DNA from 2 places in the Streptomyces sp. NPDC005811 genome. Region 2 is predicted to be linked to the other one. Evidence: riboswitches for the same ligand, from Rfam matches in the RefSeq annotation. Region 2 holds a riboswitch; the other holds the start of a gene.
The links. Region 2 has a riboswitch for glycine ahead of gcvP (aminomethyl-transferring glycine dehydrogenase). Riboswitches for the same ligand answer to the same signal wherever they lie in the genome.

Region 1: linked by a shared signal. The riboswitch ahead of gcvT (glycine cleavage system aminomethyltransferase GcvT) and the one ahead of gcvP (aminomethyl-transferring glycine dehydrogenase) in region 2 are both predicted to bind glycine.

Annotation. Positions count from the first base shown of each region.
Region 1 covers NZ_JBEXXK010000016.1:196,183-203,487, forward strand. The annotation lists gene ABZ490_RS19490 (ABC transporter substrate-binding protein) at 1-1,149, opposite strand, end outside; gene ABZ490_RS19495 (ABC transporter permease) at 1,271-2,278, opposite strand; gene ABZ490_RS19500 (enhanced serine sensitivity protein SseB C-terminal domain-containing protein) at 2,598-3,395, opposite strand; gene ABZ490_RS19505 (enhanced serine sensitivity protein SseB) at 3,556-4,356, opposite strand; gene ABZ490_RS19510 (AAA family ATPase) at 4,447-5,136, opposite strand; glycine riboswitch at 5,317-5,417, shown strand; gene gcvT (glycine cleavage system aminomethyltransferase GcvT) at 5,579-6,697, shown strand; gene gcvH (glycine cleavage system protein GcvH) at 6,806-7,183, shown strand.
Region 2 covers NZ_JBEXXK010000024.1:9,189-16,493, reverse strand. The annotation lists gene modB (molybdate ABC transporter permease subunit) at 1-396, shown strand, start outside; gene ABZ490_RS25245 (ABC transporter ATP-binding protein) at 393-1,478, shown strand; gene ABZ490_RS25240 (TOBE domain-containing protein) at 1,507-1,926, shown strand; gene gcvP (aminomethyl-transferring glycine dehydrogenase) at 1,986-4,871, opposite strand; glycine riboswitch at 5,056-5,151, opposite strand; gene ABZ490_RS25230 (PRC-barrel domain-containing protein) at 5,264-5,635, shown strand; gene ABZ490_RS25225 (DNA polymerase IV) at 6,154-7,305, opposite strand, start outside.

The sequences.
Region 1 (7,305 bases), on a different contig from region 2:
GTTGGTGCCGATGTCGCCACCGGCCACCGGGCCGCCACGCGCGGTCTGGAGCGACACGTGGTCGGCGCCGTAGATGACGGCCTTGCGGCACTCGACGTTGTCGAACGGCGCCACGCTCTGCGGGAAGGCCGCGTAACGGATGTAGCCGGAGACCGGGTTGTCCAGGTTGGCCTTGTGCTCCTTCAGGGCGGTGGTGCGGCCCTGCGGCGACATGCCGGTCTGGTTGATGTCCAGGTCGAGGTCACCGTTGAGCAGACGCTGGTCGAGCTGGTTGGCGTCCGAGAAGAACGTGACGGTGATCTTGTCCGGGTAGGCCTTGCGGATCGGGTCCGAGGCCTGGCTCCACTTGTCGTTGCGGACCAGCGTCAGTTCCTTGCCCGGGCTGTACGAGGCGAACTTGTACGGGCCGGAGGAGAACGGGTGCAGACCGTACTTCGACTTGGTGTCCTGGTCCTGGCGGACCGGGGAGGCCGAGACCAGGCCCAGGATCTCCTCGAAGTCCGAGTTGGCCTGCGGGAGGTGGAAGACGACGGTCTTGTCGTCCGGCGTGTCGATCGCCTTCAGACCGAGCTTGTCGGCGGAGGAGTCCTTGTAGGGGCCCTTGTACTCGCCCTTGGGGTCGAGGACGTCCTTCAGGTACACGGGGCCGCCGGACAGCACGTCCTGCGCCCACACGCGCTCGATGCCGTACTTGACGTCCTTGGACGTGATCGGCTTGCCGTCCTCCCACGTGACGCCGTCACGCAGGGTGTACGTGTAGGTCTTGCCGTCGTCCGTGACCTTGGCCAGGCCGGTGGCGAGGTCCGGGGTGAGGGTGGCGCCCGCCTTGCCCGGCTCCGTCTTGCCCGTGACCAGCTGGCGGCTGTAGTAGCGCGCGAAGTTCCACATGAAGCCGTAGTAACCGCGCGTGGTGTCCCACGAGTCGGCGTCCTGGGCGCCACCGAACTTCAGCGTGCCGCCCTTCTTGGCCAGGGAGGCCTGGGCGACCTTGTTGTTCGCGGCGTCGAAGCCGGCGGCACCGGTGCTCGAACCCTTGCCGCCGTCGTCGCTTCCGCCACCGCCGCACGCCGCCGTGGTCAGCAGCGCGGCGACCGCGGCGGCAGCGGCAAATGCCTGCTTCCGCCGCCCTGAGGTGCGTTGGGTAGTCACGATCTCGGATCCTCCGGATTGATGAGAGACCCCGTGTCGGTGCCACGGGACGTTTGGGGGTGCGGCAGTCGTGCGGGCTGTACTGCGAGCTGTACTGCGGCGGTTCGGGGGGTACTGCGGTTCAGCGGGACGCCTTCGGGTCCAGCGCGTCCCGGACGCCGTCGCCGAAGAGGTTGAAGGCCAGCACGGTGATGAAGATCGCCACACCCGGGACCACCATGTACATGGGGTCCGACTCGTAGTAGTCGATCGCGCTCGAGAGCATCTGTCCCCAGGAGGCGGTGGGCGGCTTGACGCCGACACCCAGGAAGCTCAGGGCCGCCTCGGTGAGGATGTTGGTGGGGATCATCATCGTCGTGTAGACGACGATGGGGGCGACGAGGTTGGGCAGCAGCTCCTTGAACAGGATGTACAGCCGCCCGGCGCCCAGGGACCGGGCCGCCTCGACGTACTCGCGCTCACGCAGGGAGAGTGTCTGGCCGCGGACCACACGTCCGATGTACGGCCAGCCGAAGAATCCGATGACCAGGATCATCACGAACACCCGCACGCTGGAACCGGTCAGGCCCAGCAGGTCGTTCGGCATGACGGAGACCAGCGCGATGATGAACAGCAGCTGGGGGAAGGCGAGCAGACCGTCCATGACGCGGCTGATGACGGAGTCGATCCAGCCGCCGAAGAAGCCGGCGAGGATGCCGAGGATCGTGCCGAGGACGACGGCGACGACCGCGGACAGGAAGCCGACCAGGAGCGAGATCCGGGCGCCGTAGAGGATGCGGGCGAAGATGTCACGGCCGTTGACCGGCTCGACACCCAGCAGGTGCTCGCCGCTGATGCCGCCGAGGGACCCGGTCGGGGTGCCGAACAGCGGGTCGATGAGGTTCTCGTGGTACTCGTTCGGGTCCTGGTCGAGCAGGCCCGTGATGACCGGGGCGAGCAGCGAGACCACGACGAGCAGAAGCACCACGATGCCGCCGGTCAGGGCGAGCTTGTCCCGCTTCAGGCGCTCCCAGGCGATCCGGCCCAGGGAACGGCCCTGTACGGCCTTGGCGCCGCCGGTGGCGACCGCCGCTTCTTCAGCCGCGCTCGGGGCCGCTTCCGCGGTCGGCTCGTGCAATGGTGCCGTCATCTGGCAGGGACCCCTCTCAACCGGCGGTGACCGGCGCGCACTTGCCGCTTGTAGCGGCATTTTCAGTCCGTCGTACACAGGGACGAAGTCCCCTGGACCGGGAGTCTTCAACGCTTTGGCGATCTGTAGCCAGAGTTGGCGACGAAAGGATGCGTAAACGTGATGCGACCATGGAGGTTCCGTTATCCGGACGCGGGGTAACGGGGGGCGGACGGCGACTTATTCGGACACACCCGACGGAAGCGGTCTGAATCGCCGTCATCTACGCGCGAAGATCAACGGCCGTCAACCCTCAGGAGTCCACAGAGTTGACCAATTCTCAGTACCGGCCGGCGGGCGGGTACCCGTAACCGCCGACGGGAGCCTGCGCCGGTGCGGCCGGAACGTGGGCCTCACGGTCGTAGAACGGGCGCGCGCCGGCCCGCATCCACATCACGACCGGGTCGTGCTCGTCGGTCATGGCCACCGTCGACACCGGCAGCCCGTCCGGTACGGCCCCGATCGACTGCTGCATCATCGCCCGTACGGCGTCCACGGCCGGCGGGGAGGTGTCGTACACGTCGAGCCCGATGGCCAGGTAGGGGGCGCCCAGGGCCGGCTGCACCCAGGCGCGGCGCAGCGCGCGGACCGCCGGGGTGCGGTGGGCGTTCTGCGCGAGCAGGGCGTAGAACTGGGGGATCTCGATGCCGGGTTCGGACAGCCGCAGGGGGCCGGCGGGATGGCGGTCCAGGCCGGTGGCGATCCGGCGCAGGTCCAGCCAGGGGAGGCCGACGCCGCCGCCCGGTGCGTGCGGGTTCAGCCAGAGGCCGTAGTGGTCGGGGTAGAGGGTGCGGGCCACGTCGACCACGTCGACCACCTCGTAGCCGCGGTTCCAGCCGCTCGCCGAGAGCTCCTGGGCGGAGGTGACACAGGGGGCGTAGCCGTGGCCGTCGACCTCCATGTTTCCGTACTGGGCGTCCGGGGAGCCGGCCTGGCCGTGCCACAGGAGCATCCAGACCTGGCCGGAGGCGGGGGTCGCGAGCGCGCGCAGGAGGGCCTCGTAGGCGTCGTAGCGCCCGGGCGTGACCTGGCGCAGCATGTGCTCGACCTGTCCGGTCGCGATGCCGCTGGCGCTCACCTGAACCGCCCCTTCTTCATGAATTGCCCCGCGTCTGTGAACAGCTTAAGCGCCTGCCGCCCCCGGGCCGGTGGTGCGTCGGCGAGTGCGGGTGGGTGGTCACTCTTCGCGCCCCGCGGCGGAGCCGCATATCGATACAGCCCCGCGCCCCTTCAGTGGCTCAGTGGCCCCTCGTATAGAACGGCCGTATGCGATCGCGCATCCACTCCGCCACCGGGTCCTGGGCCATGTCCAGGAGGATCAGGCTGACCGGCCAGTTCGGCGGGGTCGCGCCCATCGCGCGGCCCAGCGCGTCCAGGGGGAGTTCGCGGACCTCGGGGTCCAGGTGGGAGAGTTCGACGCCCACGAACATGACCGGGTCGGCCGTCTCGACGGCGGCGAGGCAGCGGCGGGCCGTGAGGACCACGCCGGTCGCCTCGAACTCGGCGGAGGCCGCGGCGAGGAACTCCATCGGGTCCTCCTGCCAGTCGGGCTCGAAGAGGCGGACCCGGCCGCCGCTCGCGGGTCCGTCCAGCAGCGTGCGGCCGCCGCGGCACAGCTCGGCCACGGCCGCCGGGGGCAGCGGGACGCCGACCGTGCCGTCCGGGTTGATGAGCAGCCCGACCTGCGGGGGCAGCCCGCGGGCGAACTCGACCGCCGGGGCGATCGTGTACGACATGTGCGAACCGGCGGCCTGGTGGAACTGCTCCTCGGAGCTGAACACCGGCACATAGACCTGGCCCTCCAGCTCCAGGGTGGGCAGGTCGAGGGGGCCGCTGTGCGGGCCGCCGCCGTTGGGCAGGGGCACCCAGACGAAGCTGCGCCCGAGCACCTCCACGATCCGCGCGCCGGCGCCGGGCGCGCCGAGGGAGACGGAGAGCACCTCCTCCAGTTCGTTGCCGGGCCATCCGCTGTGGGGATGGGGGTGTGCCTGCGCCGGGAAGTCCGGGGAGACCGGGAAGTCCGCCGGGGGGAAGTCCATCTGCCTACCGCCTGCTGGGAACCGCTGTTGTGGCTGAAAGGCTAGCGGGTGTGCGGGGGCCTTCCCCCGTCCCCGGACGGTCCGGGACGCTCATGCGGTGAACCCGATCCGCTTCAGGGCGTCCGCCGAGTCCCGGTCGAGCAGCACCGCCGAGCCGACCCCCGCGGGCAGCCGGCCCTTCTCCACGGCGCGGACCAGCCGGGCGGCGGTCCTGCGGTGCCGCAGGAAGGCGTACCGCGAGACGCCGCGGCCGCGCTCGCGCTGGCCCTCGATCGCGGTGTCCGGGGTGACGTCGAGCAGGAGCAGGTGCAGGGTGCCGCCCCGACGGCGGGCCTCCCGGGCCAGCCAGTCGCGCACCCAGGTCTGGGTGCCGCAGTCGTGCACGACGACGCCCTCGCCGGTGCGCAGGGCGCGGCGCAGCGCGGCGAAGTGGGCGACGCGGACGAGGGGGCGGTACACGGCGTAGGGCAGGAAGCGGGGGGCGCGGGCGCCGAAGCGGTCGCGGGTGTCCTGGGAGTCGATCGCCGCGCCCTGCACGGCCCGCCGCATCAGCGTGGACTTGCCGCTGCCGGGGAGTCCGGTGACGACGACCAGGTCGCGGGGGCCGAAGAGCAGTCCGTGCGGGCTGTGGCCGGCCCGCTCGCGCAGATCGCGGACCACCGGGACGGTCCGCGGACCGCAGGCCTCCCGGGCCCGGCCCGCGGGCTGTGCGGGCAGTGCGGGCAGCGTGAGCGCCGAGGTGGTCGCGAATGCCGTGGTCCTCGCCGTGGTCCTGTCCACCGTGATCGTCCTCCCCTGGGGTTCGGGTAAGTCCCTCCTCCCCATCGAGCGTAAAGAGAAGGTAATGCGCGGCGCCTCGCCATTTCGTGCGCGTACAGACACAAGCCGGTTACAGATGCGGCCTGCCGCGATCGGGCGTGGGCGTGCAATGATGTCCGCGCCAACTGCATACCGGCCGTTTGAATCCGCGCGGGAGAGTCCCCAGCAGCAGTCTTCGCCGGGGCGCCGAAGGAGCAAGTCCCTCCCTTGAATCTCTCAGGCACCGTTACCGCGCGGGCGAGGCACATCTGAAAAGCGGGCCGCCGTCTTCCGGCTGCCCCACCCAAGGTGCAAGCCGTGCCCCCTCTCGTGGGTCATGGCGAACCTCTCAGGTTCCGATGACAGATGGGGAGGAACGGGCAGGAACGACCTCGCCCGCCATGCCTTGGGAGACGACCGTCCGATGAGCAGTAACCCACCCCGCCGTACCGCGCTCGACGCGCTGCACCGTTCGCTCGGCGCGACCATGACCGACTTCGCCGGCTGGGACATGCCGCTGCGCTACGGCTCCGAGCGCGACGAGCACACCGCCGTGCGGACCCGGGCCGGGCTCTTCGACCTCTCGCACATGGGCGAGATCACGGTGAGCGGGCCGCAGGCCGCCGCGCTGCTGAACCACGCGCTGGTGGGCGACCTCGCCTCCGTCGGCGTCGGCCGCGCCCGCTACACCATGATCTGCCGGGAGGACGGCGGCATCCTGGACGACCTGATCGTGTACCGGCTCGCCGGGACCGAGTTCCTGGTCGTCGCCAACGCCTCCAACGCCCAGGTGGTGCTGGACGCGCTGGTGGAGCGGTCCGCCGGCTTCGACGCCGAGGTCCGCGACGACCGGGACGCCTACGCGCTGATCGCCGTCCAGGGTCCGGAGTCGCCGGGCATCCTGAAGTCGCTCACCGACGCCGACCTCGACGGCCTGAAGTACTACGCGGGCCTGCCCGGCACGGTCGCCGGGGTCCCCGCGCTGATCGCGCGCACCGGCTACACCGGCGAGGACGGCTTCGAGCTGTTCGTGCGTCCGGAGCACGCCGTGGAGCTGTGGCAGGCGCTGACCGGGGCCGGCGAGGGCGTCGGACTGGTCCCCTGCGGTCTGTCCTGCCGGGACACCCTGCGCCTGGAGGCGGGCATGCCGCTGTACGGGCATGAGCTGAGCACGTCGCTGACGCCCTTCGACGCCGGACTCGGCCGGGTCGTGAAGTTCGCGAAGGAGGGCGACTTCGTGGGGCGCACGGCCCTGGAGGCGGCGGCCGAACGGGCCGTGTCGGCCCCTCCGCGGGTCCTGGTCGGCCTGGTCTCCGAGGGCCGCCGGATCCCGCGCGCCGGGTACTCCGTCGTCGCCGGCGGCGAGGTGATCGGCGAGGTCACCTCCGGCGCCCCCTCCCCCACCCTGGGCAAGCCCGTCGCGATGGCCTACGTCGACGCCGCGCACGCCGCACCGGGCACCGAGGGCATCGGTGTGGACATCCGCGGCAGCCACGAGCCGTACGAGGTCGTGGCCCTGCCGTTCTACAAGCGCCAGAAGTAGCGACCGACCCCGCCCGGCGCGTGACCCTGCGCACATATGCGCTGCTCACGCCCGCGCCGAGCGGTCCCCCTTCATCAGCACTCCCTCGCGTACAGGAGAATTCAGGCCATGAGCAACCCCCAGCAGCTGCGCTACAGCAAGGAGCACGAGTGGCTGTCGGCCGCCGAGGACGGCGTCTCGACGGTGGGCATCACCGAGCACGCGGCCAACGCGCTCGGCGATGTCGTCTTCGTGGAGCTCCCGGAGGTCGGCGCCACGGTCACCGCGGGCGGGTCCTGCGGTGAGCTGGAGTCGACCAAGTCGGTCAGCGAGCTGTACTCGCCGGTCGACGGCGAGATCGTCGAGGTCAACCAGGACGTCGTCGACGACCCGTCGCTGGTGAACTCCGCCCCCTTCGAGGGCGGGTGGCTGTTCAAGGTACGCGTCGCGGGCGAGCAGGAGGAGCTGCTGTCCGCCGACGAGTACACCGCCTACACCGCCGGCTGAGGATGACCGTCCAGATGACTGTTCTGAACACCCCCCTGCACGAGCTCGACCCGGAGATCGCGGCCGCGGTCGACGCCGAGCTGCACCGCCAGCAGTCCACGCTCGAGATGATCGCGTCGGAG
Region 2 (7,305 bases):
ACGGCCGGGGTGGTCGTCGCGGAGACGTTCGTGGCGATGCCGTTCCTGGTCATCAGCGTCGAGGGCACGCTCCGGGCGGCCGACCCGAGCTACGAGGAGGCCGCCACCACCCTCGGCGCCTCCCGCTTCACCGCCTTCCGCCGGGTCACGCTCCCCCTGATCGCGCCGGGCATCGCGGCCGGCGCCGTGCTCGCCTGGGCCCGCGCCCTCGGCGAGTTCGGGGCGACCATCACCTTCGCGGGCAACTTCCCGGGGCGCACCCAGACCATGCCGCTCGCCGTCTATCTGGCCCTGCAGAGCGATCCGGAGGCGGCCATCGCCCTCAGTCTGGTGCTGCTCGCCGTGTCGATCGCCGTCCTCGCCGGGCTGCGCGACCGCTGGATGACCGCGTCATGACCACGCTCGGCAAGGACACCGCCGTGTCACCGGCCCTGTCCGGCGAGGGCCTCGACGCCCGCCTCGTCGTCGACCGCGGCTCCTTCCGTCTCGACGTCGCCCTGACCGCCGCCCCCGGCGACGTCGTGGCGCTGCTCGGGCCCAACGGCGCCGGCAAGACCACCGCCCTGCGCGCCCTCGCCGGTCTCGTCCCGCTCACCGGCGGGCACCTCCGCCTGGACGGCACGGCCCTGGAGCGCACCCCGCCCGAGGCCCGCCCGGTCGGCGTGGTCTTCCAGGACTATCTGCTGTTCCCGCACCTCAGCGCCCTGGACAATGTCGCGTTCGGACCGCGCTGCCAAGGCGCCACCAAGGCGGAGGCGCGCGCCCAGGCCACCGCGTGGCTGGACCGCATGGGGCTGGCCGCGCACGCCGGCGCCAGGCCCCGCCGGCTCTCCGGCGGCCAGGCCCAGCGTGTCGCCCTGGCCCGCGCCCTCGCCGTCCACCCCCGTCTGCTGCTCCTGGACGAGCCGCTCGCCGCCCTGGACGCCCGCACCCGGCTGGAGGTGCGGGCCCAGCTCCGCCGCCATCTGGCCGAGTTCGAGGCGGTAGCCGTGCTCGTCACGCACGACCCGCTGGACGCCATGGTCCTCGCGGACCGCCTGGTCGTCGTCGAGGAGGGCCTGGTCGTCCAGGAGGGCACCCCGGCGGACATCGCCCGCCGTCCGCGCACGGACTACATCGCCCAGCTGGTCGGTCTGAACCTCTACCGCGGCCACGCCGACGGCCATGCCGTGCGCCTGGACACCGGCCCGGCCATCACCACCACGGAGATCCTCTCCGGGCCGGTGTTCGTCGCGTTCCCGCCGAGCGCGGTCACCCTCCACCGCGACCGCCCCACGGGCTCCAGCGCCCGCAACCTCTGGCGGTGCGAGGTCGCGGGCCTGGAGACCCACGGCGACCAGATCCGGGCCGCCCTCACGGGCGAACTCCCGCTCGCCGCCGACCTCACGACCGTCGCCGCGGCCGAGCTGGATCTGCACCCGGGCACGGCGGTCTGGGCGACAGTCAAAGCGGCACAGACTCACGCATACCCGGCATGAGGGACTCGGGGCCCTACCGTGGGTTCCCATGACCCTGAGCATCCGCAACCAGCTCCCCGGCACCGTCACCGCCGTCCACCCCGGCGAGGCCATGGCCACCGTCCAGGTCCGTCTGGACGGCGGACAGGACCTCACGGCAGCCATCACCCTGGACGCCGTACAGGACCTCGGCCTCACCCCCGGCACCGCCGTCCGCGCCCTGGTGAAGTCGACGGAGGTCTCCCTCGCCACGCACCACGTCGAGGGCCTCTCGATCCGCAACCAGGTCCCGGGTGCCATCACCGGCCTGACGACCGGCACGGTCATGGCCGTCGTCAGGGTCTCCGTGGCCGGCGGTGAGCTCACGGCGGCGATCACCAAGGACGCGGCCACCGACCTCGGGCTCTTCGTGGGCTCCGACGTCGTCGCCCTGATCAAGGCCACCGAGGTCTCCCTGGCGACGGCCTGAGCCGGAGAACGGGCGCAGGGCCCGTCCGGCACCCGGACGGGCCCTGCGCCTCCTGCCGATCAGTCCTCGTACGCGTCCAGCGGCGGGCACGAGCAGACCAGGTTCCGGTCACCGAAGGCCTGGTCGATCCGGCGCACCGGCGGCCAGTACTTGTCCGCGACCGACACCCCGGCCGGGAAGACGGCCTCCTCACGGGTGTACGCGTGCTCCCACTCCCCGCCGAGCGCCCGGGCGGTGTGCGGCGCCTGGCGCAGCGGGTTGTCCTCCGCCGGCCACGCCCCCGAGCCCACCTTCTCGATCTCCGCGCGGATGGCGATCATCGCCTCGCAGAACCGGTCCAGCTCGACGATGTCCTCGGACTCGGTCGGCTCGATCATCAGCGTCCCCGCCACCGGGAACGACATGGTCGGCGCGTGGAAGCCGTAGTCGATCAGCCGCTTCGCCACGTCGTCCACGCTCACCCCGGTCGCCTTGGTCAGCGGCCGCAGATCGATGATGCACTCGTGCGCGACCAGCCCGCCCGGGCCGGTGTACAGCACCGGGTAGTGCGGCTCGAGCCGCTTGGCGATGTAGTTGGCGCTGAGCACCGCCACCTGGGTGGCCCGCTTCAGCCCCTCGCCGCCCATGAGCCGCACGTACGCCCACGAGATCGGCAGGATCCCCGCGGAGCCCCAGGGCGCGGCCGAGATCGGCCCCACACCCGTCTCGGGCCCGGCGGCGGGCTGGAGCGGGTGGTTCGGCAGATACGGCGCGAGGTGCGAGCGCACGGCCACGGGGCCGACGCCGGGACCGCCGCCGCCGTGCGGGATGCAGAAGGTCTTGTGCAGGTTCAGGTGGGAGACGTCACCGCCGAAGTGGCCCGGCTTGGCCAGCCCGACGAGCGCGTTGAGGTTGGCGCCGTCGACGTAGACCTGTCCGCCCGCCTCGTGGACCTGGGCGCAGATGTCGGCGACGTGCTCCTCGAACACACCGTGCGTCGACGGGTACGTGATCATCAGCACGGCCAGCTCGTCGCGGTGCAGTTCGATCTTCGCCCGCAGGTCCTCGACGTCGATCTCGCCGTCCTCGGCGGTCTTCACGACGACGACCTTCATCCCGGCCATCACGGCGCTCGCCGCGTTGGTGCCGTGCGCGGAGGACGGGATGAGACACACGGTCCGCTGCTCGTCCCCGTTGGCCCGGTGGTAACCACGCACGGCCAGCAGGCCCGCAAGCTCGCCCTGCGACCCGGCGTTGGGCTGGAGCGACACCTTGTCGTACCCGGTGACCTCGGCGAGCCGGTCCTCCAGCTCCCGGATGAGCGTGAGGTAGCCCTCCGCCTGCTCGGCGGGCGCGAAGGGGTGCAGCTGGCCGAACTCGGGCCAGGTGACCGGCTCCATCTCGGTGGTCGCGTTGAGCTTCATGGTGCAGGAGCCCAGCGGGATCATGCCCCGGTCGAGCGCGTAGTCCCGGTCGGCGAGCCGGCGCAGATAGCGCAGCATCGCGGTCTCGGAGCGGTGCTGGTGGAACACGGGGTGGGTGAGGATCGCGTCGGAGCGCAGCAGCGCCTCGGGCAGCGCGTCCCCGGCGGCCGCGTCGAGCGCCTCGACGTCCCCGTCCACGCCGAAGGCTGCCCATACGGCGGCCAGCTGGGCCCGTGCCGTGGTCTCGTCGCAGGCGATCGAGACGTGGTCCGCGTCGACGAGGTGCAGATTGACCCCGCGTCCGCGGGCGTCGGCGACGATCTCTCCGGCCCGGCCCGGCACCCGCACGGTGAGCGTGTCGAAGTAGGAGCCGTGCACGACCTCGAACCCGCCGGCCGTGAGGCCCCCGGCGAGGATCGCGGCGTAGCGGTGGGTGCGCGCGGCGATGGTCCGCAGCCCGTCGGGCCCGTGGTACACGGCGTACATGCCGGCCATGACCGCGAGCAGCACCTGGGCGGTGCAGATGTTGCTGGTCGCCTTCTCCCGGCGGATGTGCTGCTCGCGCGTCTGGAGCGCGAGCCGGTAGGCCTTGTGCCCGTCCGCGTCCACGGACACCCCGACGAGCCGTCCGGGCAGGCTGCGGGCGAACTTCTCCTGCACCGCCAGGTATCCGGCGTGCGGTCCGCCGAAGCCCATCGGCACACCGAAGCGCTGGGTCGTGCCGACCGCGATGTCCGCGCCCAGCTCACCGGGCGACTTCAGCAGGGTCAGCACGAGCAGATCGGCGGCGACGGTGACGAGCGCGCCGAGCCCGTGCGCCTGGTCGATCACGGCCTTGATGTCGCGCACGGCCCCGGAGGCACCCGGGTACTGGAGCAGCACACCGTTGATCTCACGTTCGGCGATCCCGGCGGGGATGCCCTCACCGAGATCGGCGACCACGATCTCCACGCCGGTCGGCTCGGCACGGGTCTGCAGCACGGCCACGGTCTGGGGCAGCACGTCGGCGTCGACCAGGAAGAGGCCCTTCTTGTTCTTCCCCATGCGGCGGGACAGGGCCATCGCCTCGGCGGCGGCCGTGCCCTCGTCGAGCAGCGAGGCACCGGAGGTGGGCAGCCCGGTGAGGTCGGCGACCATGGTCTGGAAGTTCAGCAGCGCCTCGAGCCGGCCCTGCGAGATCTCCGGCTGGTAGGGCGTGTAGGCCGTGTACCAGGCCGGGTTCTCCATGACGTTGCGCAGGATCACCGGCGGCGTGAAGGTGCCGTAGTAGCCGAGGCCGATCATGGAGTCGAGGACCTGGTTGCGGTCGGCCAGCGAGCGCAGCTCCGCCAGGACCTCCGCCTCGGTGCGCGCGTCCGGCAGGTCCAGGGCGTCGGCGTTCTTGATCACGTCGGGGACGGCGGCGGCGGTCAGCTCGTCGAGGGAGCCGTAGCCGACGTGCGCGAGCATCTTGGCCCGCGCTTCCTGGTCGGGCCCGATGTGACGCTGCTCGAAGGGGATGCCCTGTTCGAGCCGGGAGAGCGGAATGCGATCGGCGGTCATGTCTGAGGCCTCCTGGTCTGACGCGACCTTCGAGGACACCACGGCGCGGGTGCCCGGACGGCCTCCCCCTCTGTCATCTCAACCTGAGAGCTTCACCGGCCGCCACCGGGGCAGCCGGCTTTCACCGTCGGTGAGGACGGAGGCCGTCGACGCCGTCGACATCCGTCCTGCTTTCCAGAGTGACCTCGTCCGCGCGGTACGTGTGCCTGAGAGATTCCGGGGAGGAGTTGCTCCTTCGGCGCCTCCGGTGATCTCCGGAGGACTCTCCCGCACGGGGTCAGCAGCCGTTGTCAGAGTACCAGCGAGGTCCAAGAGGCCTGCTCGAGTGGCCGCTCGTCCCGATGTGTTCTTTTGTAGTGCTTACGGATGAGTTGCGACCAAGAGGAGGGCCCGTGCAGACCGACATCGATCCGCGCAACCTGATCGGCCGCAAGGCGTTCGACCGCAACGGCACCAAGATCGGCACCGTCGACGAGGTCTACCTCGACGACGCGACCGGTGTGCCCGAGTGGGCCGCGATACGCACCGGGCTGTTCTCCCGGGACGCCTTCGTCCCCCTGGAGCCCAGCGAGCTGGTCGAGGGCACGCTCCACGTCCCCTTCGACCGGGCCCTGATCAAGGACGCGCCCGACTTCGGCGTCGGCCGGCACCTCTCCCCGGAACAGGAACTCCAGCTCTACCACCACTACGGCCTGGACATCGCCGCTCCTCCACCCCTCCCGGACCACAACTTCGGCCACCTGGCGGGCACGGACGAGAGCTGACTTCCTCGCGGGACGCCGGAGGCGGGAGGCGGGACGCGGGACTCAGGAAGCCGGGCACAGGAAGCCGAAAGCCGGAGGCCGGGCGGCGGGAGGCCGGGCGGCGGGAGTCGCCGACGCGACTGAGGGGTCCGCGGCAGCGAAGATCCCGGCGGAGGCTTCCGACGTGGTGGAGGTAGACGGCCGGGGCTGCACGGCGTGGCTCTGGGGGACCTGCCGCCCGCTGAACTGCCCGAGGGGGTCTGAGCGGTACTCGTTCACCGGCGGAAGTTTCGGCTCTGCGCGTCAAGTCCCCCAAGATCCCGGCGGTGACGCCGGAGGCCGGAGGGCGGCGGAACGCCGGGCGCCGGGACGCCGGAGGGCGGCGGAACGCCGGAGGGCGGCGGAACGCCGGAGGGCAGAGGGCCAGCGCCGGACGGGCCGCGCGCCGCACGCCGGACGGCCGCGCGCGGTCGAGCAGCGGGCGGCCGTGCTCGACGCGGGCCGGATGCGGGTCGGAGACCGCCCGGCGGATCAGCCGGTCATCCGGTGTCGCCGAGTCCGCCTCCATGCTCCGGAAGTGCGGTACCGGGGGCAGGGCGGCTCCGCTCGGCCTGGCCGTCCCCGCCATCCTCACCGTCTCCACCGTCCCCGTCCGGTCTTCGCCGCACCAGTGGCAACGGCTCCGCCGGCGCCAGGTCCGGGTCCTCCACCCGGAAGGTCCGCACCCGCCCCGGCTCCGACTCCGGGGTCTCGAACCGCACGGTGACCCGGCCCAGCCCGCTCCCCTGCACCCAGCCGTGCCCCAGCTCCGCGTGGACCACGTCGCACCCGGGACTCCACCGGTGCCCGACCCGGGCCTCCGGCACGGCAGACTCCTCGGGAACCTCCTCCGCGGCCCCCTCGCCCCCCTCCTCCCCCGCCGCCTGGGCGAACAGGTCCTCCTGGGTGAAGTCCGCCAGACCGCTGACACCCACCCCGAGCAGCCGCACCCCGCCCGTGGTGTCGACGGAGTCCAGCAGACGCCCGGCGGCCTCCCGCACCACCGCCGGATCGTCCGTGGGCCCGCGCAGGGTCTCCGACCGGGTCAGCGTGGAGAAGTCGTAGCGCCGCACCTTCAGCACGATCGTCCGCCCCGACAGACCGGAGCCCCGCAGTCTGCGCACACAGCGCTCCGCCAGCCGCTTCACCTCCAGCTCCACCCGCAGCCGGTCATGGATGTCGACGTCGTAGGTGTCCTCGACCGACACCGACTTGGCCTCCCGCTCCGCGACCACGGGCCGGTCGTCGCGCGCCAGCGCCATCGCGTACAGCCCGTGCCCGTGCGCCTTGCCCACGAGGCGCACCAGCTCGTCCTCGCCGGCCTCGGCCAACTCGTCGACCGTGGTGATCCCGGCCCGGCGCAGATGGTCCCCGGTGGCCGGGCCCACCCCGGGCAGCGTCCGCACCGGCATGGGCCCGAGCATGGCCCGCTCGGTGCCGGGCTCGATGAGGATCAGGCCGTCCGGCTTGGCCTGCTCGGAGGCGATCTTCGCAAGCATCTTCGAGGCGGCCAGGCCCACCGACCCGGTGAGGCCCGTGACCGCCCGGATGTCCGCCCGCAGCCGGATGCCGGCCAGCCGGGCCGACTCGCCGTCCCAGGCCGCTCCCCCGGCCTCCAGATCCACGAACGCCTCGTCCAGGCTCAGCGGCTC